DNA from 3 places in the Planococcus sp. VCh962 genome. Region 1 is predicted to be linked to each of the others. Evidence: riboswitches for the same ligand, from Rfam matches in the RefSeq annotation. Region 1 holds a riboswitch; each other region holds the start of a gene.

The links. Region 1 has a riboswitch for S-adenosylmethionine ahead of AC3AQ9_RS16225 (methionine ABC transporter ATP-binding protein). Riboswitches for the same ligand answer to the same signal wherever they lie in the genome.
Region 2: linked by a shared signal. The riboswitch ahead of metK (methionine adenosyltransferase) and the one ahead of AC3AQ9_RS16225 (methionine ABC transporter ATP-binding protein) in region 1 are both predicted to bind S-adenosylmethionine.
Region 3: linked by a shared signal. The riboswitch ahead of AC3AQ9_RS12585 (LLM class flavin-dependent oxidoreductase) and the one ahead of AC3AQ9_RS16225 (methionine ABC transporter ATP-binding protein) in region 1 are both predicted to bind S-adenosylmethionine.

What each region holds. Positions count from the first base shown of each region.
Region 1 covers NZ_JBYLHS010000007.1:48,570-58,631, forward strand. Annotated here, with positions in the region: gene sufD (Fe-S cluster assembly protein SufD) at 1-1,021, opposite strand, end outside; gene sufC (Fe-S cluster assembly ATPase SufC) at 1,040-1,825, opposite strand; gene AC3AQ9_RS16200 (YuzK family famiily protein) at 2,090-2,245, opposite strand; gene AC3AQ9_RS16205 (hypothetical protein) at 2,440-2,970, opposite strand; gene AC3AQ9_RS16210 (dicarboxylate/amino acid:cation symporter) at 3,072-4,244, opposite strand; gene AC3AQ9_RS16215 (MetQ/NlpA family ABC transporter substrate-binding protein) at 4,538-5,356, opposite strand; gene AC3AQ9_RS16220 (methionine ABC transporter permease) at 5,397-6,065, opposite strand; gene AC3AQ9_RS16225 (methionine ABC transporter ATP-binding protein) at 6,058-7,083, opposite strand; SAM riboswitch class I at 7,167-7,271, opposite strand; gene AC3AQ9_RS16230 (thioredoxin family protein) at 7,410-7,715, opposite strand; gene AC3AQ9_RS16235 (hypothetical protein) at 7,721-8,059, opposite strand; gene gcvH (glycine cleavage system protein GcvH) at 8,196-8,576, opposite strand; gene AC3AQ9_RS16245 (arsenate reductase family protein) at 8,655-9,008, opposite strand; gene AC3AQ9_RS16250 (acyl-CoA dehydrogenase FadE) at 9,101-10,062, opposite strand, start outside.
Region 2 covers NZ_JBYLHS010000001.1:1,459,302-1,469,363, forward strand. Annotated here, with positions in the region: gene AC3AQ9_RS07345 (M20 family metallopeptidase) at 1-520, shown strand, start outside; gene AC3AQ9_RS07350 (LLM class flavin-dependent oxidoreductase) at 670-1,707, opposite strand; gene AC3AQ9_RS07355 (alpha/beta fold hydrolase) at 1,726-2,529, opposite strand; gene AC3AQ9_RS07360 (gamma carbonic anhydrase) at 2,633-3,166, shown strand; gene metK (methionine adenosyltransferase) at 3,216-4,427, opposite strand; SAM riboswitch class I at 4,625-4,737, opposite strand; gene pckA (phosphoenolpyruvate carboxykinase (ATP)) at 4,974-6,563, shown strand; gene AC3AQ9_RS07375 (alpha/beta hydrolase family protein) at 6,736-7,515, opposite strand; gene ytkD (RNA deprotection pyrophosphohydrolase) at 7,496-7,954, opposite strand; gene AC3AQ9_RS07385 (Dps family protein) at 8,021-8,467, opposite strand; gene yidD (membrane protein insertion efficiency factor YidD) at 8,574-8,804, shown strand; gene AC3AQ9_RS07395 (metal ABC transporter solute-binding protein, Zn/Mn family) at 8,892-9,872, shown strand; gene AC3AQ9_RS07400 (iron chaperone) at 9,972-10,062, shown strand, end outside.
Region 3 covers NZ_JBYLHS010000003.1:267,111-277,172, forward strand. Annotated here, with positions in the region: gene AC3AQ9_RS12570 (tartrate dehydrogenase) at 1-554, shown strand, start outside; gene AC3AQ9_RS12575 (hypothetical protein) at 616-972, shown strand; gene AC3AQ9_RS12580 (GNAT family N-acetyltransferase) at 1,018-1,566, opposite strand; SAM riboswitch class I at 1,889-1,995, shown strand; gene AC3AQ9_RS12585 (LLM class flavin-dependent oxidoreductase) at 2,115-3,506, shown strand; gene AC3AQ9_RS12590 (sodium:solute symporter family transporter) at 3,622-5,127, shown strand; gene AC3AQ9_RS12595 (hypothetical protein) at 5,195-5,554, opposite strand; gene AC3AQ9_RS12600 (TetR family transcriptional regulator) at 5,647-6,309, opposite strand; gene AC3AQ9_RS12605 (BCCT family transporter) at 6,453-8,063, shown strand; gene AC3AQ9_RS12610 (CocE/NonD family hydrolase) at 8,063-10,062, shown strand, end outside.

The DNA of each region.
Region 1 (10,062 bases):
CTTTAGTGGCACCATGTTCGATTTTGCCGATGCCATTGAAAATAGCTGAAGCAGCATCTTTCATAACGCCATGAGTCAAGATCTGGCCGTCTGAGTTTTTACCCCAATGCGTTACTGTTGTGGTAAAGTTCTGTTTCTGTGAACCTCTTCCAACCACCACTGTCTTTGTATCGCCGACTGAATTATCGCCAATCAAATATGTTGTGTTTTCAGAGATTGTATCACTGTCATTCATCATGCCGAGTGCCCATTCGATGCTTGCATCACGTTTCGCAACTCCGCGTCGGTTGATATAAGCCGTAAATCCTTCAGCTAATACATCAACTGCTCCATAAGTGATTTTCGCATTATCTTCCGCAATTACTTCAGAAATAATATTCGCCAAACCGTTCGCTTTCGGAACCGTTGAAATATATGTTTCAACATAAGTCACTTGGCTGCTTGTATCTGCTACCACTAAAACGTGGTTGAACAGCGAAGCATCTTCCTTGTCATGTATAAATACGACTTGGACCGGCTCTTCAACTACGACATTTTTCGGAACGTAAAGGAATACTCCTCCGTTCAAAAGTGCCGCATGCAAAGACGTCAATTTATGCTCTTCCGCTTTAACCGCATCGTTCATGAAATACTTCCCTACAAGGTCCGCATGATCGCGGATAGCCGTGAAGATATCCGTTAAAATGACACCTTGAGATTTCAGCTCATCTGATAAAGATAAGTAAGCTGGTGTATTATTATGCTGGATATAAAGATTTTTCTGTTTCAGGTCCACTAGAGATCTAACTTCTTCAGGCAGCTCTGAAAGAGATGCATAAGCAGCACTATCTGTAGAATGAACCGGGAATTCAGTAAAGTTCCAGCCTGTGATTTTCGTTTTGTCCGGTTTTGGCAACGGCAATACTTCCGCTGCTGCCAGCGCTTGTACACGCAAGTTTGTAAACTCTTCAGGTTCTGACTTCGAAGCCGAGAAGGAACGCACGTCCTGCTCGGTTATTTTTAAATTTGTTTCAACCGTCACGTTAGTTTCCCCTTCCAATTAAGCTTCTTGTCCTACAGTCTCATCTTCAATTCCAAGTTCAGTTTTAATCCAGTCGTAGCCTTCTGCTTCCAATTTATGAGCAAGCTCTTTTCCGCCTGATTTCACTACGCGGCCTTGCATCATTACGTGCACATGGTCAGGAGTGATGTAATTCAATAAACGCTGATAGTGAGTAATGATTAAGCAGCCGAATTCTTCGCTTCTCATCTGATTGATGCCTTCTGCAACAACTTTCAAAGCATCAATATCCAAACCGGAGTCAATTTCATCTAGAACCGCAATTTTCGGTTTGATCATCATCAATTGAAGAATTTCATTGCGTTTCTTTTCGCCGCCTGAGAAACCTTCGTTCAAATAGCGTTGAGCCATTTCCTGGTCCATATCAAGAACTTCCATTTTTTTATCAAGCTCACGGATAAATTTCATCAATGAAATTTCATCGCCTTCTTCGCGGCGGGCATTCATTGCCGAACGCATAAAGTCAGCATTGGTAACGCCTGAGATTTCACTCGGGTATTGCATGCCTAGGAAAAGACCAGCGCGGGCACGTTCGTCAACTTCCATCTCCAATACATCTTCGCCGTCTAGAGTGATTGTTCCTGATGTTACTTCATATTTTGGATGCCCCATGATAGCAGAAGCCAAAGTTGACTTTCCTGTTCCGTTAGGACCCATGATGGCATGAATTTCACCTGTATTAATTGTTAAATTTACACCTTTTAAAATCTCTTTTCCTTCGATTTCAACGTGTAAATCTTTAATGACCAAAGTTGACATGTAAATACCTCCATAAAGTTGATGTTGAATGGCAAACCATTCTTAATTAGTATCATTCTAATCTTACCCGAAAACAACCATAGTAGCAAATCATTAAACCGGACAGTAAATTTAGAAATAAGCTTTTAAAAATACTGCATTTTCCTTCTGCCCTAAACATGATACACATTAAAAAATGAATATTTTTATTTTCAATGGAAAGCTTCTAAATGAGAATATATATCAATAAAAAAACCAGCGCCTTTTGGCACTGGATCTTTCCTTACTATATCAATGACGGTGTACCAGACGTTCTAAACGCGCAGCTACTTGCTGGCCTTGCTGATAATCCTGTTCTCTCCGCTGCTCTACTACTACAATTTTGTCCGTGTCGTTTTGGTATTCATCAATACCAAATCCGTGTACATCTCGAAATGCCTGCTCCATTTTCTCCGTATGCTCTATGCCATTTGAATCGATAGTGAACCATTCCTTTCGAATTTTAAAGTCAATACCATTATACCCTGATCTTTCTAGATAAAACGCCGACATCTTAATTTGTCAGAAAATAGCACTATTGTCATGTATACTGGCAAACAATATAAAAAGGCCCAGCATCTCTTTGCTGGGCCTCTAACTATTTATTTTGCTACTTCTGTGTAGATGCTCGAAGGATTAAGTTCTTGCGCTACCAGCAGTTCGTTGAGTTTTTCATCCGCTTCAGCAAATTTTGCATTTGCCGCTTCGAAATTCGCTTCTTTTGTAAGTTCATCTGCCTTCATACTATACGATTCTTTAATAGAACCTAGAGCCATCTCGATATCCTCTTTTTGATCAGCCAAAGTTTCAGGAATCGCGATTCCTTCTACCGCTGCTGCTGTTTTTTCAGCAGAAGCTTTCGCTGCATCTTTCATTGTTTGCAAGTCAGCGCCTTCTGGAAGAGTGCCTTCCGCCTGGTTTACTTCAAACGTATTCAAATCGGCATCTGTTTCATTGATCGTTTTAGAGACAGACATATAGAAACGCATAAATTCCTGTTTTGCATTGCCTGTTTCTTTAGCTGTTTCTTCGGTTCCTGTTTGTTCTTTAGGTGTTTCTTCCGTAGCAGCTTCTTCACTGCACGCCCCTAAGAAAAGAACCGCTGAAAATCCGAGCGTTAATAATTTCTTCATCCTATTTTCCCCCTTGAATATAAAATCCTTAGCTATAATAGCATAGCTTCTAGAAATCGTATACAGAAGGTGGAATTGCCAAAATTCATTGAATCCTTAAATTATTGCAACGCTTTTTTACCGTTTGCGAAACGATCAACAATCATGGATAAAGCCCCATCACCTGTTACGTTGGTAGCAGTGCCAAAGCTATCCTGAGCCAGATAAAGAGCGATCATCAACGCAACCATTGTGGAATCGAAGCCAAGCATGGCTTCCAACAGGCCGATTGCCGCCATTACAGCTCCACCCGGTACACCTGGAGCAGCAATCATCGTTACGCCCAACATGAAAATAAATGGCAAGAAGCTTGCAATTGTCGGCACATCACCAGTCAAAAGCATAACCCCGATTGCACAAGAAACGATGGTGATGGTGCTTCCTGAGAGATGAATCGTTGCGAACAACGGTACAGCAAAATCCACTACTTTTTCATTAGCACCTGTTTTACGTGCTTGCTGCACGGTCACCGGGATAGTTGCTGCTGACGATTGTGTGCCAAGCGCAGTAAAATATGCAGGCAGCATTGTCTTCAATAAACGAAGCGGATTTTTTTGATTTAACGTCCCCGCTGTAGTGTATTGAATCAATAACATGACCCAATGGAGAATAATAATCATAACGAAAACCACTGCAAAAAGTGTTAAAATTTTAGCGACCGCGCCGCCATACGCCATATTTGCGAAAATACCGAAAATGTGGAATGGCAATAACGGAATGATGACATATTTGATAGTTTTTTCAATAATCGCCTGGAATTCTTCAAAAAACGAAATCATTGTTTTGCTTCCAGTTGAAGCCATCCCGATTCCCAGTAGAAATGCCAGAATAAGTGCTGACATTACGCCGAATACAGGCGGCATTTCTAAAACGATAAATGATGTGGCTAAAGCATTTTCCGGATCATCGATCCCACTCATCGAACCGGCTTTCATAAAGTTCGGAAGTATGCTAGTTGCAGCGAAAAACGCCAGAATCCCTGCTACGATTGTAGATGCATAGGCAAAGAATGTAGCAAGGCCGAGCAATTTTCCTGATCCTTTACCAAGCTGGGCAATACCAGGAGCGATAAACCCGAGGATGATTAAAGGTACGATGAAATTAAGAAAATTACCAAAAAGCGATGTAAATGTGGCAAATATCCGAGCCATCCACTCTGGCGCAAATGATCCAACCAATACTCCTAAAGCGATAGCTACGATAATCCTCGGTAAAAGACCGAATTTAATCTTCATGATGTGTCCTCCCTAGATGAACAACTGTTTTTTTAATATTATATAAAACTATCACATTGGTCCAGTAATTAGAATAGATTCATTAATACGCGGAATTTTTTTATTATTTCGACAAAATAATAATTAATTATTTTGCTTGCGCCGACCGTGTTGGATATAATCAAGCGGTTTCTCCTCTGCAACAGATTCACTACTAAACTTAGCAAAGAAGCCCAAAATAAAAAACTGCAGCCCTTCTCGATCAGTTCGAGTCGGCCTGCAGTTTCATAATATGCTTTTTTACATTTAAGAAATTAGTCGACAGGTACTACTGACCCGCCCCACTCTTCTAAGATGAAGTCTTGGATTTCCTGTGATTTCAGGGTTTCGACTAATGCTTTGATATTTTCGCTGTCTTCATCGCCTTTATTAACTGCGATGATATTGACGTAAGGAGATTCTGAACTTTCAAGTGCAATGGAATCTTCCAACGGGTTCAAACCGGCATCGATTGCATAGTTCGAGTTGATCAACAACGCATCGCCTTCGCCAGCTTCATATAATTGAACCATCAATGCTGCTTCATAGTTCGCATCAAACTCAAGATTTTTAGGGTTTTCCACAATATCCTTCACTTCAGCAGCTGTTTTGTCTATGCCATCTGCCAGTTTGATCAAGCCTTGAGCTTCCAACATTGATAAAATACGGCCATGGTCGGCCACCGAGTTGCTCATTAGGATTGTTGCGCCTTCAGGAAGCTCTTCCAATGAAGCATATTTCTGAGAATAAACACCGATCGGTTCGATGTGGATTCCGCCTGCATTTTCAAAATCGTAGCCAAATTCTTTCTTTTGTGACTCCAAGTAAGGAACGTGCTGGAAATAGTTCGCATCGATTTCCCCTGCTTCTAAATCCTGGTTTGGCAAAATGTAATCTTGGTATGTTTCAATTTCCAATTCAATTCCTTGTTCTTCAAGCAGCGGCTGTGCCTGTTCCAAAATAATCGCGTGAGGTACGTTTGAAGCACCCACTTTTAATGTGCTTGACTCTTCTTCACTTGCTCCGCCGTTGCCGCTTCCGCAGCCAGCAAGTACAAGCGCTGTCAATAATGACCCAGTTAATAATTTTTTCATCTAACTAATCCCCTTTTTCTATATTTTTATAGTTGAGCTGCTAGCGTTTATCTGATTTAGTAGTCAATCGGTCACCAATAAATTGGATTGCGAAGACGATGATCAAAATCAAGATAGTCGCCATCAGCGTAACATCTTCCCGGCTTCTCTGGAAGCCATCAAGGAACGCGAGTGTTCCTAAGCCGCCGGCACCAATAATTCCGGCCATGGCAGTGTATCCAACCAATGCAATCGCTGTAACTGTAATACCCGAAATCAACGCCGGTTTGGATTCCGGCAACAGCACTTTGCGGATAATCGTCCATGTTGTCGCTCCCATTGAACGCGCAGCTTCGATGACCCCTTTGTCAATTTCCTTCAATGCAATCAATACCATACGCGCATAAAATGGAGCTGCTCCAATGATCAAAGCAGGCAAGGCTGCATTCGGCCCACGGATTGTGCCGATAAGAAATTTCGTAAAAGGAATTAGCAAAATAATTAAAATGATGAATGGAATGGAACGGAAAATGTTGACGAATGCCCCTGTCAGCCAATTGACAACACTGTTAGCCCATAATTGCTTTGGTGCCGTCAAAAATAGGACAATTCCCAAAACCAATCCGATGACAAATGTGAAAAATGTCGACATAGCAGTCATGTACAATGTTTCGAGCGTGGCTTCCCACATGCTGTCCCAGTCGACGTTCGGGAATAATGACTCAATCATTTGCCATCACCTCCGTCTGGACATTCTCTGCATTTAAGAAAGCGAGCGCTTCCGATATCTCTTGTTGTGAACCTTTCATTTGTAAAACCAATGTTCCGTAAGCTCCTCGCTGCGTGTGCGATATATTTCCTTGCACAATATTGATATCAACAGGGAACTTCCGGATTAGCTTAGTCAAAATAGGCTGTTCGGTTTGTTCACCGACAAAAATCAATTTTACTAGTTCGCCAGTTGGATAGAGTTCCCGCAGATGTTTGATCGTTTCGTTCGAATCTTCCGTATCGGTTACTTGAGCGACAAAACGCTTTGTAATTTGCTGTTTCGGTGCCTGGAAGACATTCAAGACATCCCCCAGTTCGACGACGCGTCCGCCTTCCATAACCGCCACACGATGGCAAATTTTACGGATAACATGCATTTCATGTGTAATAAGGACAATAGTAAGTCCTAAACGCTTATTGATATCGACCAATAGCTCTAAAATTGAATCCGTCGTCTGTGGATCGAGTGCTGAAGTTGCTTCATCACAAAGCAGCACTTCAGGTTCATTAGCCAGCGCCCGGGCAATGCCGACACGCTGTTTCTGACCACCCGACAGCTGGGACGGATAGGCATGTTCTCTTCCTGTAAGGCCTACCAGCTCTACTAATTCCTGGACGCGTGCATCGCGCTTGTTTTTTGGAACCCCTGCAATTTCAAGCGGAAATTCAATGTTTTCTTTTATGGTGCGTGACCACAAAAGGTTGAAATGCTGGAAAATCATACTGACTTTCTGGCGTGCCTTCCGCAGCTCTTTTCCTGTGCTTGCCGAGATATCTTGGCCATTAATCGTTACAGTTCCTGAACTAGGCTTTTCCAATCCATTCAACAAACGGATCAATGTACTTTTGCCTGCCCCACTATAGCCGATAATGCCAAAAATTTCACCGGATGAAATCGACAGGTCGACATGGTCGACAGCTGTTAAAGTGCCTTTTCCCGTGTCGAAAACCTTCGACAGTTCTTTTAATTCAATCATCCTTTTACAACTCCTAATCCAAAATAAAAACCCTTCTGCGCAGAACTGAGCAGAAGGGTGACCGTGAAAACACGAAAACCGCTCTCTCATCTCCCAGAACCTTCGTTCCGTGTGATTTGGCACCATTTCATTTTCATGACGGTTGCCGGGCTTCATAGGGCACTTCCCTCCACCACTCTAAATAAGAGTTACGATATGAAATTATTGTTCAGAGATTCAATTTACCATGCTCGACATTTTTCGTCAATACATATGTTGAATTAATCATCTTTGCCTTATTCCCAGCGGCTGAAGCGGTGTATCAAAGAGCCTTTCTTTTGTCCAACTTACAGAGACCTTAATTTCTCGTATATATAAGGGACCGACTGGAAGGCGTATATCTTTTCCTTCAGCTGGCCATTTTCTGTAATGAGCAGGCACGGCACACTTTCTACCTTGTATAATTCGGCAATTTCTTGAACATAATTCAAATTTGCTTTGCCCATCGGCATACCTGGAAGGAGCTCTTTTACGACATCCATCATTTTAGAAGCAACTTGGCATGTTCCGCACATCGGTGTATATAAATAATAAGCGGCAATTGACTTTGTATTTTTTTCTTTCAGCCATTCTTTATGTGTCCATTCTTTCATCTATTTCATCCCTCGGTTAATAACTTATTGACTTGAATATTTGCTGAAATCAGCACATCCAGTAAAATCCGGATCGGTGTCGCTGCAACTTCCTTGTAACTGCGGTTGATATAAAAATGCCGGGCTTCAGGAAATTCGCGTTTGACCAGTTTTCGCAACTGTTCACCTGATTTGTCCGCATCTACCAATATGATGATATCTAAGCCTTCATAAGGCAGCAATATCTCTTCAAGCCTCGATGCACTAACTGTACCATTTGTGCAAAGAATCGTCACGGGTTCTGCAATAAGCGGCGCTATTCGGGTTTTATCACTGAGCCCTTCAACAACGATTACTTTATCCATAAGTCAACACCTCGCTGATATATGATGAAAGATAAGGGGGAACGGCTGCTTTCCACTGATTCAGCCGGTAACTTCAGATTTTATAAACTCACCCGGCTAGCAAAAAAAGCGCCAAGTAATAGGCGCTTTTAAAATATTACTCGTTGATCATTTCCTGATATTGTTCAGCTGTCATCAAATCACTGATTTCAGCTTCTTCTGGAGATTCGATTACCACCATCCAAGCATTTTCGTAAGGAGATTCGTTTACGAATTCCGGACTGTCTTCAAGCTCAGCATTGACTTCAATCACGCGTCCGCTAATAGGCGCATAAAGTTCTGAAACAGTTTTAACTGATTCAACGCTGCCAAAAGGCTCATTTCTTTTCAGTTCATCTCCAACTTGCGGCAATTCTACGAAAACGATATCGCCAAGTTCAGCTTGTGCAAAATGCGTAATACCAATACGGGCTGTGCCGCCTTCAACTTTAACCCATTCATGCTCTTTAGAATAACGAAGTTCTTGTGGTGTGCTCATCGAAAACCCTCCAAATTATGTAGTGTACTCAATTTCAGTTTGACATAATACCCATAGAATTACAAGATTTCACTGTTATCACTTCCAAGTATTTTCAAACTCTTCCTCTTTAAAGCCCAGTGTTACTTTTTTCCCGTCCCAAGCTAACGGACGTTTGACAAGCATTCCATCTGATGACAGCAGTGCTAGCTGCTGATCTTCAGGCATTTCCTTCAATTTATCTTTTAGTCCCAGTTCCCGGTACTTCATGCCGCTTGTATTAAAAAACTTCTTTAATTCAAGTCCGCTTTTTTCATAAATTTCGCGAAGTTCAATGGGGGATGGCGGTTTTTCAGCAATATTAACTTCATTATATTCGATCTCATTTTGATCGAGCCATTTTTTTGCTTTTCGGCAAGTTGTGCATTTCGGATATGCATAATATGTAATCATTTAAAAACCTCCTTTTAACCAAGCTTACCAAAATTAGTACCCTTGGTCGATGTAAAAAACGCAGCCCGAAGACTGCGTTTTTGAAGAAGGCATCAAACTACATATTTCTCTGCTTCCACTAATTTAACAGCTGCTTCTCGTTTTTTAGCTATCACGTTATATGGGGTAGAACGCGTCAGTTTCCGCAGTGCCGAAAGCATCATGCGCTGATTGTCGCCTTCCACAGCTGCAAGCAAAGTTTCTTTTGCATCTTTTTCAATCTTATCGAAGGCTTCCTGGCAGTAAATCTGCGTATACAGCAATTTTTGCTGCGCTTTTTCTTCGCCGGATGCTGCAATCGCTTTTTCTGTGCGGAGCACTGCGGATTCCATCGCAAAGACGTTGCTGACGATATCAGCGATGTTTACAAGCACTTCCTGTTCTTGTTCAATCTTTGCACCATAAGTCTGTGCCGCCAGTCCAGCTGCAAGCAAAGCAATTTTCTTGGAGTTTCTCACCAAGTATTTTTCCTGTGCCAACGCTTCTGTTCCAATTTCTTCCGGCATCATCATGAGCAATTCCTCTTGCAATTGCTGGGCATGCTGCAATAACGGAAGTTCACCTTTCATTGCTTTGCGCAGCAAGGTGCCAGGAACCAGCAAACGGTTGATTTCATTTGTTCCTTCAAAAATCCGGTTGATGCGGGAATCCCGGTAAGCGCGCTCAATCTCGTACTCCTGCATGAATCCGTATCCGCCATGCAGCTGAACGCCTTCGTCAACAATATAATCCAGTGTTTCGGTGCCAAAGAATTTATTCATCGAACATTCCACTGCAAATTCTGCAATCGAATCTGCCACCAATTTCCCGTTGGCATGCTCTTCTTCTGTAAAGCCGCTCATGCGGTCTTCAAAAAGGCCGACTGTGCGGTAGACCGAACTTTCAAGAGCATACAATTGAGAAGCCATTGTACCCAATTTTTCACGGGTTAAGTTGAATGAGGAAATTGGCGTTTTAAACTGTTGCCGTTGATTCGTGTAAGGAATCGTAATTTCCAGTGCACGTTTTGAACCTC
Region 2 (10,062 bases), on a different contig from region 1:
ATTATTAAATGAGGAATTTAAGCTGCAATTTGAAGAAGATGACTTGCTGGGCGGCGCTACTTTCAGCATCAACGTCATCAGCGGCGGATCCAACACGAACGTTGTGCCGGACCAATGTCGAGTGAATATCGATATCCGTACGGTCCCTTCCCAAAACCATCAACAGATCATCGAGCAAATTGAACAAGTCATACAATCAGCGAAAAAAAGATATCCGGATCTTAAAGCTGATATCCGGATATTGAACGACCAGCCTTCTTTGAAAACGACAAGTGTGGATTCTTTTGTCCAGCTGGTTCAAGACACCGTCAAAGCTTCAGGCAGAACAGCTGAGCTCGGCGGAATGACCGGTTATACGGACGGCTCACAATTCTCACAAGCGAAAAAGGACTTTCCTATTATTGTGCTAGGTCCGGGAGATACAAAGCTCGCTCATCAACCGGACGAATATGTAGAAGTAGCTGAATACTTAAGCAGCATTCAACTCTATCAAGACATTGCAAAAAAGTTTTTAACGTAATTGCAATAGCGTTATAAATGAAAAAACCGAGCAGTCTTCTACTGAAGAGTGCTCGGTTTTTGAGAATAGAAATATAAAATTATACTTTCAGTTTCAGCCGGACTTTTAATGAAAACCTTCCCGGCAAATAATTTAAATCTGTTAAATCATCAAATCCATTTCTGCGGTCGTCTGCTCTTTTCACGCTTTTGCATTTCTTCTGCAATCAATTGATAAGATTTCAATTTGTCATAAAAATCATAAGCAATGGTCACGAGCATCACTTCATCCGCGGCATAACCTGCAGCCAGTTCTTCCAGCCTGTCCACCACTTGTTCAGGCGTCCCGACAATCATCCGCTTGCGATTTTCTTCAACCAGCAGCCGTTCAAATTTAGAATAGGGATAATTCATAGCCCTCTCCGGCGGCGGCGTGCCTTTTGACGGCATGCCCTGGGCACCCATCGCAAGAGCCAGATCCATCGAAGAAGCTACGCGTTCTGCCTGTTCTTCTGTTTCCTGGCAGACAACAAATATAGCTACACCTTGGTAAGGTCTACTGCCATCTTTTGATACAAAGTGTTTGCGATAGGCCCGTGAAAACCTCTGCCCCCCTTCTCCGTTGATGAACTGGGCAAACATATAAGAAAGGCCTTTTTCTGCTGCCAGTTCGGCTGAACTTTGGCCAGTCCCAAGTATCCAGATCGGGGGAGCTGAAGTTGTCACAGGCGTCGCTTTCATACCGTAATAGGAATGATCTTTCGGAATAGAATCCGTCAAGTACATCCGTAATTCCTCTACTTGGTCCGGAAAGCGGCTGACGTCCCGTTTGCGCCCTTCATTCAGGGCATAACTTGCTCGTGGCATGCCGCCTGGTGCCCGCCCCACTCCCACATCAATCCGTTGCGGATAAAGCGCTTCGAGCAGCTTGAAGTTTTCCGCTACTTTGAACGCTGAATAATGCGGCAGCATGACACCGCCTGACCCAAGGCGGATGGTAGTGGTCAAAGCACCAAGGTGTGCAACCAACACTTCAGGGGAAGAGCCGGCAAGCGTTGTGGCATCGTGGTGCTCTGAAACCCAAAACCGGGTATACCCCCATTCTTCCGCTTTCTGTGCCAGTACCGCTGTCTGTTTCAAAGCTTCTTGCGGTGAGCTGCCTTCTGATATCGGCGATTGGTCCAAGATACTGTATTTCAATGGTGCCATAAATTTATTGCCTCCTATTTAAGTCACTACATAACCAAGGGAACGCAAAACATTCTTGATGAATAAATGAGAGGATATGAATATATCTTCCCTCTCCGGTTCCTGAAAAAGATCATGATAACACCGTGGCCACTCTTTAAAGCTGAATTCTTTCAATTCCTGCTGCTTCAGCCAGTTCTTTGTATAGGCTTGGTCTGCTATCGCGTCAACTTCGCCTGTGTGGATAAAAATCGGGATATCCGGAAATTGTCCAATACTTTGAACTGTTTGTTTCAAATAAGTCTGCAATTCATGGTACCATCCTACCGTCACACTGGGGTTGTACAGCAAGTCGTCTTTTTCCTGTTCAATTACTTCTTTATTGCGCGTTAAGTCATGGATGTGGATGTTGTGCTCGATTGTCATGTTGGAGGTCAGTTTATGCAGTCCTGTCAATGCAGTCGAAAATTTCGAAGGAGTTTTTATTAAACGCAGCCAAGGAGAACTAAAGACGACACCGGCTATTGGATAAGGGTTCTTGCTTAAGAAATTCATAACAAGAGTTGCTCCAAGGCCATGGGCAACGATAAACACGGGCAGCTGTTCTTCTAAAGCAGCCAGTATGGAGGTCCGGACCGATTCCTCATATGCTGAATAAGATTCTTGATGCGGCTGATTTGCCGGTGCGCCTTTGCCATGGCCGGGCAAATCACCCATAATGACATGGAAACTTTCAGAGCGCCATTGCCCAATTTGCCAAGCATAGCGAAGATGGTGCTCGTAAGCGTTGTGTACGAGTACAATAACAGCTTTTGCTTGTCCTTCAGCTTCCCATTTCCACATCTACTGCACCCCTTTCTTTTCGACTGGAGAGATATCAAATTTGACCTTTGCAACGAATTTGATACGATTATAGATATCTTATCTTTTTTAACGGAGGTTTTCCATGATTTACCCATTCAACGGCAAGCATCCATCTATTCATCCGTCGGTGTTCATCGCTGACCATGCAACTGTCACCGGAGACGTGACCATCGGAGCGGAATCATCCATTTGGTTCAATACCGTCATACGCGGCGACGTAGCTCCCACAATTATCGGCAATAAGACCAATATCCAGGATTTGTGCATGCTGCACCAAAGTCCAGGGAAAACGTTAATTCTTGAAGACAACGTCACCATCGGCCATCAAGTGACACTTCATAGCTGCATTATCCGAAAAGGCGCTTTGATCGGCATGGGGTCTATCATATTAGACGGTGCTGAAGTCGGTGAAGGCGCATTTATTGGAGCCGGCAGCCTCGTTCCGCCCGGAAAAGTCATTCCGCCTGGCATGCTTGCGCTCGGGCGGCCCGCAAAAGTTGTCCGTGAACTCCGGGAAGATGATAAGCAGGACATGGAACGCATTGTCCGGGAATATGCTGAAAAAGGCGCTTATTATAAATCCCTGCAAAAAAATTATTTGGAACAAGAGAAATAACAATACAAAAAGACGATCGGCATAAATGCCTGATCGTCTTTTTTTGTATTTATGCTTGGCCTTTGAAGATGCCTGATTGTTCTCTAAGAACATCCACTTTGTCTGTACGTTCCCATGGAAGGTCGATATCCGTACGGCCGAAATGTCCGTACGCCGCAGTCTGCTTGTAGATTGGACGGCGAAGATCGAGCATTTTGATGATTCCAGCCGGGCGCAAATCGAAGTTTGCACGGACTAGATCGTCTAAAGTCTCTTCATCGACTTTGCCTGTTCCGAATGTATCAAATGCGATGGATACCGGGTGAGCTACACCGATTGCATATGCCAACTGCACTTCACAACGGTCGGCAAGTCCTGCTGCAACGATGTTTTTCGCTACATAGCGAGCTGCATAAGCTGCTGAACGGTCAACTTTTGTTGCGTCCTTACCGGAGAATGCACCACCGCCGTGGCGTGCGTAACCGCCGTAAGTATCAACAATGATTTTTCGTCCTGTAAGGCCTGCGTCACCTTGCGGCCCACCGATTACAAAACGGCCAGTCGGGTTGATGAAGTATTTTGTTTCATCATCGATCAAGTTTTGAGGAACAACTTCATTGATGACATATTCTTTGATGTTGCGCTGAATTTGTTCCAGTGTTACTTCCGGATGATGCTGGGTGGAAATAACGATGGTGTCTACGCGAAGTGGTTTATTGTTTTCATCGTATTCGATGGTAACTTGTGTTTTGCCATCCGGACGCAAGTAAGGAAGAATTTCTTCTTTGCGCACTTGAGCCAATCGGCGTGCTAATTTATGGGCTAAAGAAATCGGAAGAGGCATCAACTCTTCAGTTTCGTTGCACGCGAATCCGAACATCAGACCTTGGTCTCCTGCTCCGATATCGTCTAATTCTTTATCAGTCATTTGGCCTTCACGTGCTTCAAGCGCTACGTTTACTCCAGCAGCGATGTCCGGTGATTGCTCATCGATAGATGTCAGAACTGCGCTTGTTTCTGAGTCAAAGCCATATTTAGCTCGTGTATAGCCGATTTCCCGTACTGTTTCACGTACTACTTTCGGGATATCAACGTAAGTGGAAGTTGTAATCTCCCCTGCAACAAGCACTAACCCTGTCGTTACAGTGGTTTCGCATGCAACTCGTGCATTGGGATCTTCTGCTAAAATGGCATCCAGGATGGCATCTGAAATCTGGTCACAGATTTTATCCGGATGTCCTTCTGTTACTGATTCTGATGTGAATAATCGACGGTTTTTCAAAATGTGTTTCCTCCTTATATCCTGCGAGATTGCTCTCGAAATTGATACGGTACTCGTTTCCCATGTCAAGTCCGTTCCCTGAGGATTGAACTTCAAGCCGTTGTGGCCTTTGTACACGAGGATTAAGGGCAATTTCATAAAAAAATCCCATCCATCATTTGCATGTGGAAAGGAGAAATCATCATAAGCACCTTTCACTCTTATCGTCCAAGGTTGAGTTCCTTGCTTCAGGTTTGGCACCTTCTCTGCAATCTGCAGCAGGTTGCCGGGTTTCATAGGGCCTGTCCCCTCCACCAGCTCGGAATAAGAGTATCCGTTCAATTTTTCATCATACGGAAAGTATAATGTTATGTCAACGTTTTTCCACCAATCTGCCCATATAAAATCATTAATCGGTCACAATACATTGCTCAAGATCACTAAATGTATTTTTTTCATTACAATCAGTTATTAGTATAGACTAATGGTCTTAATGTGTTATACTAATGTTCGAATATACATCCTCCCCATCACCATGGGAATAACCGAAAAGGAAGGTACATATAAATGAATCCAGTGAACTTCGCAAACAACTTAAAGGATCTTTTAAATGGCCAAAATGTGCACGTCCAGCTTTCAGTTCCACAATTAGTGGAAGCAGCAACATCACGTGGGGAAGCCGTATTGACTCGAGAAGGTGCTGTCAAAGCCGAAACCGGCAAATACACAGGCCGCTCGCCTAAAGACAAGTATATAGTAGAAGAAGACATTTCAAAAGACAAAATTGATTGGGGCCCTGTCAATCGTCCAATTTCTTCTGATGTTTTTGAAAACTTATATAACAAAGTAATTGAGCATTTGAAACAACAGGATGCTTTATACGTTTTCAAAGGCTTTGCAGGAGCAGACCCAGAGTCTCGTTTGGCTATCCAAACGATCAATGAGTACGCTTGGCACAATCTGTTCGCCCACCAATTATTCATCCGTCCGACCACAGAAGAGCTTGCGGCGCATGAAGCGGAATTTACAGTTGTCTATGCTCCAACATTCCAAGCTGATCCGGCAGTAGACGGCACGGATTCTGAAACGTTCATTATCGTTTCAATGGAGAAAAAAATCATTTTGATCGGCGGCACTGAGTATGCCGGCGAAATGAAAAAATCCATCTTCTCCATCATGAACTACATCTTGCCTGAAAAAGGGATCCTTCCTATGCACTGTTCAGCTAACGTTGGCCACGAAGGCGACGTAGCATTATTCTTCGGATTATCCGGGACAGGAAAAACAACTTTATCAGCAGATGAAGACCGCAAACTGATCGGTGACGACGAGCACGGCTGGTCGGATAACGGTGTCTTCAATATTGAAGGCGGCTGCTATGCGAAAACAATCAACCTTACCCGTGAACACGAACCGCAAATCTATGATGCTATCCGTTTCGGTGCTGTTCTTGAAAACGTTGTCGTTGACGAAGAAACACGCATTCCGGATTATCACGATGGATCATTGACTGAAAACACGCGTGCAGCCTACCCGATCCAGGCAATTGACAATATTGTGGATCCTTCGGTAGCAGGACATCCGAAAACGATCGTTTTCCTGACGGCTGATGCATTCGGCGTATTGCCTCCAATCAGCAAATTGACGAAAGAACAAGCCATGTATCATTTCTTAAGCGGCTACACTTCTAAATTAGCTGGAACAGAACGCGGCGTTACTTCGCCGGAAGCAACATTCTCAACTTGCTTCGGATCACCTTTCCTTCCATTGCATGCGACAGTATACGCTGAAATGCTTGGACAAAAAATCGACGAGCACGGTGTTGATGTATTCCTTGTGAATACGGGCTGGACTGGCGGCGAATACGGAGTCGGCAGCCGTATGAAGTTATCATACACACGCACAATGGTGCGCGCTGCAATCAAAGGTGAACTTCATGACATTGAGACTGATCAAGAAGAAATCTTTGGTCTGCAAATTCCAAAACAAATAACCGGCGTTCCTTCTGACATCTTGAACCCGCGCAATGCATGGGCAGACAAAGAAGCTTACGACCAAAAAGCAAAAGAACTTTCACAGAAATTCCAGGACAACTTCAAAAAATTCGGCACCGTTTCAGCTGACATCAGCGTTCAAGGCGGCCCGGCAAAAATCTAATAAGCATGTTAAAAAAGCTATCCTTTGTGGATAGCTTTTTTCAATAAAAATTTATAAACTCCCTTAATTCACATATTAAATCGATCTTGGTTGAAGCCCTTGCATCTGTCTCTTTCTCTGCATCGCTTCGCTAGCTTCGTCGCAAAGGTGATGGCCGAACTGCTTTCGGCCATCACTTTTCCTGCCTTCTCATCCATTCTGTCAGTGCTTTTACAGTTTTGCGGTTGGCAGCTGGCGGGAAGAAATGGGTGTATTCCGGAAAATACCAAGTTTCATGCGGATGGCTGTTCATCTTTAATGCTTCTTCCAGTAGATATGCTTGTCCCGGGGATACATTCTCGTCTTTAAGGCCATGAATAATTAAAACAGGGGCTTTCGCTTCATCCAGCCGCAGCAAAGGATTACGCTCTTCATAAGCGGTCAAAGCCGTATTGGGTGTGCCTCCGTATAACCTTTTCATCATACGCCGCATATCAGGCCGTTCCTTATAGGTTAAGACCGTATCGGTCACGCCTGCCCAAGTTACAACTGATGTGATGTCTTCTCTTAACACAGCGGTCCATAAAGCCATGATGCCACCACGTGAAAAAGCCAGAATATGTACCCTTTCGTTGCAGAATTTCTTTAATACATCCACTGCGTATACTGCATCCCATCTGTCTGCTCCGCCAAATTCATCCCGGCCTTGCCCTCCACGGTTGCCTCTATAATATGGAGCAAATACGACAAACCCTTGAGCTGCAAATTGAGCGATTCGGGCAGGACGCACCATTCCAATTGACTGGATGCCGCCCCTTAGATAAAGAATGCCGCCCCGATTGCCGGGCTTTTTCGGTTCAGCCAGCAGACCTTTCACCTTTAGGCCATCTGACCAATATACGATTTCTGTCAGCCGGACATTCGGATTTGGCGATGGATAGATTTTTTTCGATTCAATCGTCCCATTTTCCAAGTTGCTTCACCTTCTTTATAATTTCCTTCATTCCTGCGTCTTTCATCAAAAAACTGAACCTATCATTAAGATCAAGTTGTTCCATTAAAACAACTCCTTCGGTTTCCATCAAAGTGATGGTTTCCAACCGTTCTACCTCTGCAATAAAAACGGTTTTGCAAAACGGTTTTTCTGAAAAAATCATATACTCGGCAAACCATTCCAAATTGCCGATTACAGCACCGGTCTCTTCGTATACTTCCCTAACCGCCGCCTGTGCTAAACTTTCGCCAGGCTCTGCTTTGCCGCCTGGGAATTCAAGGCCGCGTGTTTTATGCTTTGTCAGCACCCACTTGCCGCCATATTTGCAGATCACCAATACATGTCTGCTTTCAAGCGGAAAGATTCCAAGCTCAAAAGACAGCTTGCACAGATTGCCGTTCAAGTCTATGTATTCCATACATTCACCTCTTGGACATCAGAAAAGCGTACACTGATTAACAGTGTACGCTTCTGTATCTCTATTTTACTTCTTTTCACCCAAAAATGCTGATAACATCCAAGAATGTTTTTCTAAGTTTTGGTGAATAGCATTCAACATGTCTTCTGTCATATCATCATTGTCTTCTGCTGCCAGGTCCATGCCTTTTTTCAACGATTTCATGATTTTATCGTAGTCAGACACAACCGTCTTCACCATTGCATCTGAATCTTCTTTGCTTGTGGCTTCATCTACCACCGACAGTTCCAACTGCTCTTTCATGGTAGCCACCGGCTTGCCGCCAAGAGCTAACAACCGCTCCGCAATTTCATCCATATATTGAGTTGCCTCATTATACAATTCCTCAAATTTCACATGTAAAGTGAAGAATTGATGGCCTTTCACATACCAGTGAAAGTTATGTAATTTCGTGTAAACTACTGACCATGTTGCGACTTGCACGTTTAATTCCTTGTTTAATTCCGTTGACATTCAAATCACTCTCCATTGTTTTTAATAAGCTAACATACTTTATTTATACCTCTCTTCTGCTTACAATAAACATAATGACAATTCTTCAGAAAGAAGCTGACCCCATATGAAGACCATAATGCTTAAGATCATACGCTTTTATCAGCGGTTCATCTCTCCCTTATCCCCTCCAAGCTGCCGTTTTTACCCGACTTGTTCCCATTATGGAATCGAAGCAGTTGAAAAGCATGGTGCTATAAAAGGAGGATATTTAACAGCTAGACGTATCCTGAAATGCCATCCATTCAATAAAGGCGGAGTCGACTTTGTTCCGGAAAAATGGCCACCAAAAAAATAATTGGTGGTTTTTCTTGTGTTTTCAAAAGAAATCGTGTAACATTCATTTTGTTCTCAAAACGTAATCGTTACAATTTGGAGGTATAAAATGAAAAAACTGATTCCATTACTTGTCCTTATTCTTATATTGGCTGCCTGCGGCAATCCTGCAGGTGAAACGCAAACTGAAGCTGAAGATGATTCAAAACTGCAAGTCAAAACGACTGTCTATCCGCTTACATATTTTACTGAACGCATTGGCGGTGAACGTGTTTCTGTCGAATCGGTTTATCCAGCTGGGGCAAACGAACACAGCTTTGAACCTACACAGCAAGACATGATCGCGCTCGCAGAAGCGGATTTGATGTTCTATATCGGCTTAGGTTTGGAAGGATTCATTGACAGTGCGAAAAAAACGCTCAGCAATGAGAATGTTGAATTTATCGCTACTGCTGATTCTATTAGCGATGAAGAACTGGCCGCTGCCAGCCATTCTGAGGAAGAATATAGTGAAGAGGGCCACGCAGAAGAAAGCCATGAAGAAGGCCACGAAGGCCATAACCATGGCTCTACAGATCCGCATGTGTGGATGTCTCCTGTTCTTAGCCAAAAATTAGCGGAGTCCATCAAAGATTCATTGACTGAAGCGGATCCGGAAGGTGCAGAAACTTACGAAAGCAATTACGCTCAATTAATAACTGAGCTTGAAGCATTGGACCAGTCGTTCGCCGACCTTTCCAAACGTGTCGATAAGGATACTTTCTTTGTTTCTCATTCAGCATTTGGCTATATTGCTGAACCATATGGCTTTAACCAAGTGGCAGTAGCCGGACTAAACAGCCAGGATGAGCCGTCTCAAAAAGAACTGACTGAAATTGTTGATATGGCAAAAGAAAAAGATATCCAGTATATTGTTTTTGAACAGAATGTTTCTTCGAATCTAACCAAAGTCATTCAAAAAGAAGTGGGTGCAGAAGCTGTTCAAATGCATAATTTGGGCGTCTTGACGCAAGAAAATATCGACAACGGTGAAACGTATTTCACATTGATGGAAAAGAACTTACAGACCTTGGAAACAGTATTGAAATAAAGGCCGCAGAAGGACGTATTCCGATAGGAGTACGCCCTTTTTTGTTTATAATGAAATTAGAAATGGTTGCACCATCAAAGTTCACAGAAAGGAGAAGTTATGAAATCTGAAAAAGACGCCGTGAAAACAGTTGATGAATACATCGCCCAATGCCCTATGGATATCCAGGAAACGCTTGAAAATTTACGGA
Region 3 (10,062 bases), on a different contig from region 1:
CACGCAAGCGCAAAAAGGTGTTGAGTGTGACAAAAAGCAATGCCCAGCAGTACGGCATGGTTCTCTGGGATGAAGTATTCGTCCGCGTCAGCAAGGAATATCCGGATGTCGAGGCGGAACAGGGCTTGGTCGATGCTGTAGCAGCTCATTTTGTCCTGCGGCCGGAAGAGCTCGAAGTTGTGGTAGCCTCTAATTTGTTTGCGGACATCTTATCCGACCTTGGCAGCGCGCTTGCAGGCAGCCTGGGTCTCGCGCCAAGCGCAAACCTCAACCCGGAGCGGAATACTCCAAGCATGTTTGAATCGGTCCACGGTTCCGCGCCAGATATCGTAGGCAAAGGCATCGCGAATCCAATCGGTTCCATTGGCAGTGTAGCGATGATGCTTGATCATCTTGGGCTTAAGGAAGAAGCGGAGCTGCTGAACTGGGCTATTGCTGAAACGACGCGCCAAGGCATCATGACACGTGATATCGGAGGGACGCATGACACTCAGGCAGTAACAGATGCAATTATTGAAAACTTGTCTGCTGTAAAGGAGGAAGTTCATAAATGAGAATTAAGAAATTGACTGGAAGCGGATGCGGATAGAAGAACCGGTGTATTGAAAGAACTGCTTGGCTCCAACGGAAACGAGGTGGACGTCTGCAAAATCCGGATTGTGGGCAGGCAGTAATCAATCCGGCGGAAATCATCAACCAGCTATAAGAATAGCTATTGGTCTAAGAAAGGCGATCCATTCCAAACCGGGATGGACTGTTTTACTATCGCTTAAAAGGTTTCAGTTGTTCGGCGGCGTCATCGTGCTGCCGGTCATTGGAATGCTAATTGGACAAGTCAGTGGGCTGTTCCTGCTCGGGATCCAGCTGACGCTGCTGATTTCAGCAGGGCTTCTGATCGTCAATTTGATGTTGCTGCACCGGATTTCCAAGTACAATGACCGCTTTGTTTTATTTGAAAAACAGATTCATTAAATCCAAAACAGCCCGGCATCTCAAATGATGCCGGGCTGCCGTTATTCAATTTCCGAAATGGATAGCTTCCCATTCGGGGCGCAAAATCCCCATCACGATGACGTCAAAGCGTTTGCCGTCACGGTAAACCATCGAGCGCTTGCGGCCTTCTATTTGAAAGCCCGCTTTTTCATATGCCCGGATGCCGCCTTTATTGTACTCGATCACTTCGAGGCCGACCCGGTCCAGGTTCAATTCATGGAAAGCATAGCGGAGAATCAGTTTCAGCGCATCCGATCCGTAGCCTTTGCTGCGGTCCGCGGCATCCCCGATGCCGATGGCCATCATCCCGGCGCGGTTATTCCATTCAATTGAGTGGATAACAATGAAGCCGATCAAACGGTCTCCATTAATTGTTCTCAGTCGGAAATAAGCTTCATTAGGGTTCGGGGCGCCTTCACCAGAAAGCTGCTCCCGGCTGCGGGGAAGGGCGAACTCGGTATCGACGTTCCGCAGATATTCCGCGTCTTCTCCCCATTGCAGCATGATGTCTGTGTCTTCTTCTCGCGGCAGTGAAAGCTTCAGCTTTTCACCGGTAAAAAGGTTTGAAGTAATGGTTGTCATGTCAGTCTCCTTAGCATTTGTGATTTTTCAACACCTCATTAATTGAAAACCGGTCTGTCATACGCAATAACCTCAACCCCTTAACCTGTAGTAGTTCCATCATAGAATTTTTAATAATGGATGGCAATAAACAATGTGGAAAAGTTGACGGTAAAATAAAAAGATTAAGAATTTTAGAAAGCGCTTTAAACACGACAGGGAAAAGGTTCAAAGAAAAACCTGTAAATTAATACCGGAATAAGTAGTTATAAAATTTGAAATGTTTGGTTGACTTTAATATTTCCTAGTATTATGATTGGATTTAAATTTAATAATCTTATCCAGAGAAGCCGAGGGACTGGCCCATTGACGCTTCAGCAACCTCTGACATTTGTCGGAAAGGTGCTAATTCCAGCAAGATTTTTTCTTGGGAGATAAGAGAGCGGATTCTGTCCATTTACGCAGCCCTCTTTTCTCGATTGTTGAGAAAAAGAGGGCTTTTTATATTTTCTGCTGTCGGTGCCGCATAAATTTAACGATTAAAAATGAGGAGGAAGAATATGACGAAGAAACGGATTTACTTGAACGCATTTGAAATGGTATGTGCGGGTGGGCACCAGTCCCCTGGCTTATGGGTACATGAAGACGATCGTTCCCATACGTACACAGACAGTGAATACTGGATTGAACTTGCCAAGCTTTTGGAAAAAGGGAAATTCGATGCGGTGTTTTTGGCGGATGTGCTGGGTACTTATGACGTTTATAACGGATCCCGGGATGCCGCGCTCCGCAATGCCGTACAGTCTCCGGTCAATGATCCGCTGCTGGTCGTGCCGCTGATGTCTTCAGTAACTAAACATTTGAGTTTCGGGGTCACAGCTTCGGTCAGTCATGAACATCCTTATACATTTGCGCGGCGCATGTCGACACTGGATCATTTGACGAAAGGGCGGATCGGCTGGAATGTGGTGACCTCTTATCTGAAAAGTGCTGCGCTCAATATCGGTCTGGAAGATCAAATGAACCATGACCAGCGCTACGACTTCGCAGCTGAGTTTCTGGAGGTCTGCTATAAGCTATGGGAAGGAAGCTGGGAAGAGGGCGCTGTCGTCCGCGATAAACAGACGAAAGTCTACACCGATCCTTCAAAGGTCAATGACATCCGGCATGAAGGGAAATATTTCAAAGTGCCTGGCGCGCACTTGTCAGAACCTTCGCCGCAGCGTACACCGGTGTTGTTTCAGGCAGGCGCTTCACCGCGCGGCCGTGAATTTGCAGCCAAGCATGCGGAATCCGTCTTCACAGCGGGACCGACAACCCAAGTAGTGAAAAAGGGAGTAGCCGCATTGCGGGAACGGATCCAGGCAAACGGGCGCAATCCCGAAGATGTCATCGTCTATACAACATTCACGGCCATCGTCGGCAAGACGGAAGAGGAAGCGCAAGCCAAATACGAGGAACTGAAAAGCTACGTCAGTTACGAAGGAGCTCTTGCGCTGCTCGGCGGCTGGACGGGCATCGATTTTTCAGGCTATGATCCTGACGACACGTTGGAGTATATCCAAAGCAATGCCATGCAGTCAGCGGTGGAAGTATTTACACGTGCCGATCCGGACCGCAAATGGACCATCCGTGAACTTGCCACATTTGTCGGCATTGGCGGCAGAGGGCCCGTCGCAGTAGGGACTCCAGAACAGATTGCGGATGAAATCGAATATTGGGCGGAAGAAACAGGCGTTGACGGCTTCAACCTCGCCTATACGCTAGCCCCTGGCAGTTTTAAGGACTTTGTTGAACTCGTCATTCCTGTCCTGCAGGAACGCGGCCTTGTCCAGAAAGAATATGCAGAAGGCACATATCGCGAAAAAATTTATGGAAAAGGCCAGACCGGATTGAAAGAAACGCATCCCGGAGCAAGCTACAAACAATTGCACCAGCCGGTTGAAAACTAAGGGGGAGTGGACATGATTACAGCTTACTGGATTGCAGTCGCGGTTTTCTGGATTGCCGGACTGGCACTATGGGATAAGATCTATCCAAAAACGAAGCAGAAAGGAGAGGAAAGCAATGAGTGAAAATACAACATGGCTACTGCCATTTATTATCGTAATGCTTGTCGGCTATTTTGCATGGACGACGTGGCTCGGCAAGAAAGGCGCTGTCCACAGCGGTTCGATGAAAGGCTTTGCCCTTGCTAAAGGTAAAATAAGGCCGTCTTTGGTCGGCCTGAGTTTCGGCGCTTCCTACGCGAGCGCGAATTTATTCCTCGGCGTCCCGGGCTGGGCCTATACATATGGGTTGTCGACATTATGGTACACCATTGGCTGCTTTGGCGTCACATGGCTCGGTTTGCTGCTGTTCACGAAGACCTTCTGGCGCTATGGCCAGAAAAATGGCGGCAGCCTGACCCTTCCACAATGGCTCGGCAATCGCTATAATAGCAAAACGCTTCAAGTGCTCGTGGCACTTTTGGTATTGTTCAATATCTATTATATTGTTGGCCAGAATGTTGGGCTTGCCACGATGTTTGAAACGGTCATCGGCATCCCGTATATGTGGGGCATTGCGATCGGCGTCGGCATTACCATTGTCTACGTCAGTCTCGGTGGCGCTTTTGCCCAGATAGTCAGTGACGGTATACAAGGCACCGCGATGGCGGTTGTTTCGATCCTGCTGTTCCTCTCGCTGCTGTGGACGATTGGTGGGGGCATGAATGTCTTCGGAACACTTTACTCGGAACTCCGTGCAATCGATCCGGCGTTGGTGGCACCGCTCTCAAACGGTGGCCCTTTCTATAGCGGCTTTGCTATTTTAAGCATCCAGTGGCTGCTGTTTTCATTCGTACTGCTGCCGCATTTGATGAACAAAGTGTTGACCGTTGAAAAAGAAGAGGATTTGCGGACCTTCACTTTATCAGCCGGGTTTTCCCTCTTCGTCTTATCCGTCTTTTCGGTCTTTGCCGGCCTTGCGGCACGCGTTATCTTGCCGGGTCTCGCTTCAGCGGACAGTGCCATCCCGGCCTATATCATGGAAGCCTTCCCGGTTGTCATCGTTGCCTTGCTTGTCATGGGATTGATTTCCGCCATCCTGTCGACAACCGACAGCCTGTATCTCGGCATCACCAACAGCATCGGCAATGACCTTTATAAAGTTTTAGCGGTACCACTGCTGTACAAAAACAAAGACCTGTCTGAACAGGAACTCGATGGTAAAGTGCTTAAAGCCTCGAAAGTTTCCTTGATCTTCATCGGGCTGGCATCGCTGTATATGTCGTTCAGCCGGCCGGAATCACTGGCCTTGCTGACCAGTTTCGGTACATCCGCCATCATCAGCGGAATCGCAGCGCCGATCTCTCTCGGCTATTTCTGGAAGCATGCCAATAAAGCCGGAGCCATCGCTTCGGTCGTTAGTGGAGCGGGCTGTTACATGTTGTTGACCAGTTCAGGGATTGTCGAACACGTCTTTCAGGCTATGTTCTTCAGTTCCGCGCTCGGCTTCGTCTTCATGATTGGCGGAAGCCTGCTTGCGGAAGTGGCAAAAAAACGAGGGAAAACAGTGCAGCAGGCATTATGAAATAAGCTGCATGAACTGGATGAATTGAAAACAAGGAACTCCCATTATGAGGAGTTCCTTGTTTTTGTTAAAACGCATATTGGAACAGGCCGTAATACAGAGGCCCGAGCAGGATGACCGTCGAGATTGCCATGAACACTGTGCCGGCGGTACCGGTTGCCGCTTCCGGTTCTTCTGCTTCAAACCGGCTTTTCAATTTAAATGCAAAAAGGACATCCCAGAGCAGGGCGCCGAAAAAGACGATTTTCCACACAAGCGGATCAAGAATCTGGTTATTGGTCACAAACCCGAACAACCCGACCCATGTAACAACGGATACAGCCAAATCGAATTTGATCGGAAAGTCCGCATGGCGGCTGTGGATCATGAAGCCAATAGTGGCCGTGCCTAAAAATGCTGCATAAATAAACCATAACGTTTGTTCCATATTTCATTTCCTTCTTTAGTGAGACTTCTTTCATTATAGAAGAATTGAAGAGGGAAGAAAACAATTTCTAAATGAAATTCGCCTGGTATGAGTTACTGCTTCACAGTAATTTTGGCATTGACGATTTCCCGGATGTATTTCATTGTAACTTCATGGGCCTTTTCGGCAGAGTAATGATTGCGGTTGTTCAGCACGTTGCTGAACATGCCCTGCCAAACCAGATTGGTTAATTCGTTCAGTTCTTCTGCCTGTGTTTCATCAAGCAATCCTGCTCTGACAATGGCATTGATGGCAAAGCGCCCCCGATTATCGATGCTGCGCTCCATTAAAGCGGGCTGCAGTTCTTCCGGAACGGCCAACAGATCCGACGGGTATAGCTCGTAATAATGCGCCAGCAGATTTTCGGGATGTTCTCCGAGGTCCATGAGGAAAACCGACTGAAAAATGTCGGGGAACTTGAATGAATATTCACTGAAGACTTCCCAGGCGATCAAGTATTTCTCAATGGGTTCGTCCGTTTTCTTCATCTCCAATGTGACTGTTTCAATATAAGGCTTTAAAAATTTTAATGACGCAAAAAATAGCAGATGCGATAATTCACCGAAATAATTGTAAATCGTCGCACTGTTATAGCCGGCTTTATCCGCCACTTTACGGATGGTGACCTGCTGCAGGCCTTCCGATTTGATCAATTCTTCAGTAGCGTCAATAAAGTACGTCCACATCCGCCGTTTTTTTATTTCTTTTTTATCCATAAAACTCCACGTCCTTGAAAAATTAAATATTTTAAAAAATATTGATTATTCTTATATCCTCATGATAACATAAACAACAATAAAATTAATCATGATTACTAAATAATCATGGTTAATTTATGGGAGAAAAAGGGGGAAGAATAATGGGGAAAGTAAAAATTGATCCAACAGTTTTCTGGTCTTCTTTAGTGGTTATCGTCATTGCAACACTGACATTGGTCATTTTCCGGAATTCGGCAGAACCGGTAATGAGCAAAATGATGACAGACATTACATATAATTTGGACTGGGCATTCCAGTTCCTGACATTCGGTTTATTCATCTTATTGATTTGGCTGGTTTTCGGCAAATACGGCAAAATCCGGCTGGGGGATGAAGCACCGGAATTCTCGACTTTCAGTTGGGGCGCGATGTTATTCTGTGCCGGGATGGGCACAAGCATCATGTTCTGGTCAATGATGGAACCAATGTATTACTATATGGGACCGCCTTTCGGGATAGAACCTAACAGCAACCAGGCAGCAGAATGGGCAGTAGCCTATGGCATGTTCCATTGGGGCATTTCCGCGTGGTCGCTATACGCATTGCCGACAGTGGTCATCGCTTATTCGTTTTTCGTAAAGAAAAACCGTTCTTTGAAAATCAGTACAGCCTGCAGAGGGATTTTAGGAAAACATGCAGACGGGCCGATTGGGAAAATTATCGATATCATGGTCATTTGGAGCCTTGTTGGAGGACTGGGTACTTCCCTTGGACTTGGAGTACCTATGGTTTCAGCAGTCATTGGGGAAATTTTCGGTGTCCAGCAATCTTTGAAACTGAGCATCATCATCATTGTCATTTGGACAGTCATTTATGGAGCCAGTGCTTATATGGGCTTGTACAAGGGAATCCGTAAGCTCAGTGACTGGAATGTCTATTTGGCACTTGGCCTTGCCTTATTTGTACTCATTACTGGACCGACTTTGTTCATCCTGTCAAATTTCACCAATAGCTTCGGGCTGATGCTCCAGAATTTTGCCTTGATGAGCTTCTCAACCGATCCGATTGGAAAAGGCGGTTTCCCGCAAGCCTGGACGGTTTTCTATTGGGCCTGGTTCGCGGCAACTGCACCCTTTATCGGCTTGTTCGTAGCGAGAATTTCACGAGGGCGCACCATTCGTGAATTGATCATGCACATTTTGCTGTGGGGCTCGCTTGGAAGCTGGATTTATTTCGGTATATTCGGCGGCTATACGATGAACCTGCAGTTGACGAATAAATTGAATGTCATCGAAGTATTGAACAGCAGCGGAGGTCCTGCTGCCATCGTGGAAATTTTAAGAACAATGCCGCTCGACTTCTTGGTCTTGCCGTTCTTTGCAGTGCTTGCGTTTATCTTCCTGGCAACTTCACTCGATTCGGCGACTTATATTTTATCGGCGATTGCCACAAAAGAATTGATAGGCGAACAGGAACCCGCACGCTGGCACCGCATGCTGTGGGGAGCCGTTCTTGCCATTCTGGCCGTTTCGTTATTGATGATTGGCGGACTGGAAGTCATCCAGACTTCTTCTGTTATTGTATCAGTGCCGGTCATCATCCTTTATCTGCTGCTGACGCTTTCCTTATTGAGATGGCTGAAGCAGGATTATCCTGAAGTTCCTGCCGGCATTACAGTAAATGCGCAGGAGACTCCGGCGGCAGGAAAACTTGTGAAAGAAGCGAAAACTCCGAAGGTTTTATTGAAAAATGCTAAAGAGGTGAAAGAGTAATGGTTTTCAACGTTCGCGAAAGCACCCGGGGCATCAAACAGGAATTCCCGTTTGAAGTAGAAGTGACAAACCATATTTGGATCCCAATGTCAGACGGCACACGCCTGTCCGCAAAACTGTGGATTCCTAAAGGCGCCACGGCTAATCCGGTGCCGGCTATCCTGGAATATCTTCCTTACCGAAAAAACGAATTCACGGCATTGCGCGATTCCATCCGCCATCCTTATTTTGCGGGCCATGGCTATGCCAGCATACGGGTGGATATGCGCGGCTGCGGGGATTCTGAAGGCATTATTTACGACGAATATGCCCAGCAGGAGCAGGATGATGCGCTTGAAGTGCTCGACTGGATCGGGAAGCAGGAATGGTCAACAGGTTCGGTTGGCATGATTGGAAAATCATGGGGTGGCTTTAACGGGCTTCAAGTCGCGGCTCTGCAGCATCCCGCGCTTAAAACCATCATCACGCTATGTTCGACGGATGACCGCTATGCGGACGACGTCCATTATAAAGGCGGCGCTTTGCTCGCTTCGGATATGCTGTGGTGGGCTTCAACAATGCTCGTTTATAATGCGCGTCCTGCAGATCCGGAACATGTCGGAGAGGCCTGGCGCAAGAATTGGCTGGAGCGCCTGGAAAAGACGCCGCCGTTTGTGGAAGAATGGATGCGCCATCAGCGCCGGGATGGCTACTGGAAACACGGTTCGGTCTGCGAGAATTACGACGACATCAAAATTCCGGTTTATGCCGTCGGCGGCTGGGCGGATGGCTATACGAACGCCGTGTTCCGCCTAATACAGAATTTAAAGGGGCCGAAAAAAGGGCTGATCGGTCCATGGGCACATGAATATCCGGAAGTGGCAGTGCCCGGACCGCAAATCGGTTTCCTGCAGGAATGCCTGCGCTGGTGGGACCAGTGGCTGAAAGAGGAAGAAACCGGCATCATGGATGAACCAGTGCTGCGCATGTGGCTGCAGGACGCCGTACCGCCGAAGACGGATTACCATATCCGTCCGGGAGAATGGGTGCTTGAAGACAGCTGGCCGACTCCGAATGTCAAAGAAAGAAACTTCTACCTGGGTGACCAGCAATTAACTGAACAACCGGCTGGAGACAAAGAAAACTTGATGACGCACCAGCAGCACGGCCTGTATGCCGGTGTTTACTGCCCGTTTGGCCAGGAAGGTGATATGGCTTCTGATCAGGCGATTGAAAATGGGCTGTCCAATACCTTTACAGGCGAAGAATTGCAGGAAGAACTGGCAATCCTCGGTTTTCCAAAAATGCAGATCAAGCTCAAGAGTGACAGCAAACGGGCAAATCTGGCCGTGCGCTTGAGCGATCTGTCGCCTTTTGGGACTTCCAAGCTAATCAGCTGGGGCCAGCTCAATCTGACTCACCGCCACAGCCACGAGTTTCCGGAAGATGTACCGGTAGGGGAAGAATTCACGGTGACAGTAGAACTTGATGCCATCGGCTACAAAGTGCCGAAAGGGCATCGCCTGCAATTATCAGTGGCTCCGACTTACTGGCCGCATGCCTGGCCAACTGCAGAAGAAGCACAGCTACAAATCATCAAAGACGCAGATACGAAGTTGATTTTACCGGAATACACCAACGTTACGAGAGAAGAGGATATCATTCCGTTCGAACATCCGGAAACAGCGGCGGTCATGGAGCGTGAAGTGTTGCGCGAAGCGGGGCGGACACGCGAAATCCGCCACAATACTGTGACGAACGAATGGGTTCTCGATGACTTTTCAGACGAAGGCTGCCGCCGTCTGCCGTCGAACGGCCTTGAATACGGCAGCACCAACAGGAACGTCTACCGCATCACAGAAGGGGATCCGCTGTCTGCTTCGGTTCAATGCGACTGGACATTGACAGTCGGCCGGGAAGACTGGCAGACGCGTCTGGAATCCACCAGCACGATGGCTGCTGATGCAGAGAAATTCTATATCACCAGCCAGTTGAAAGCGCTCGAAGGAGACAAAGTGGT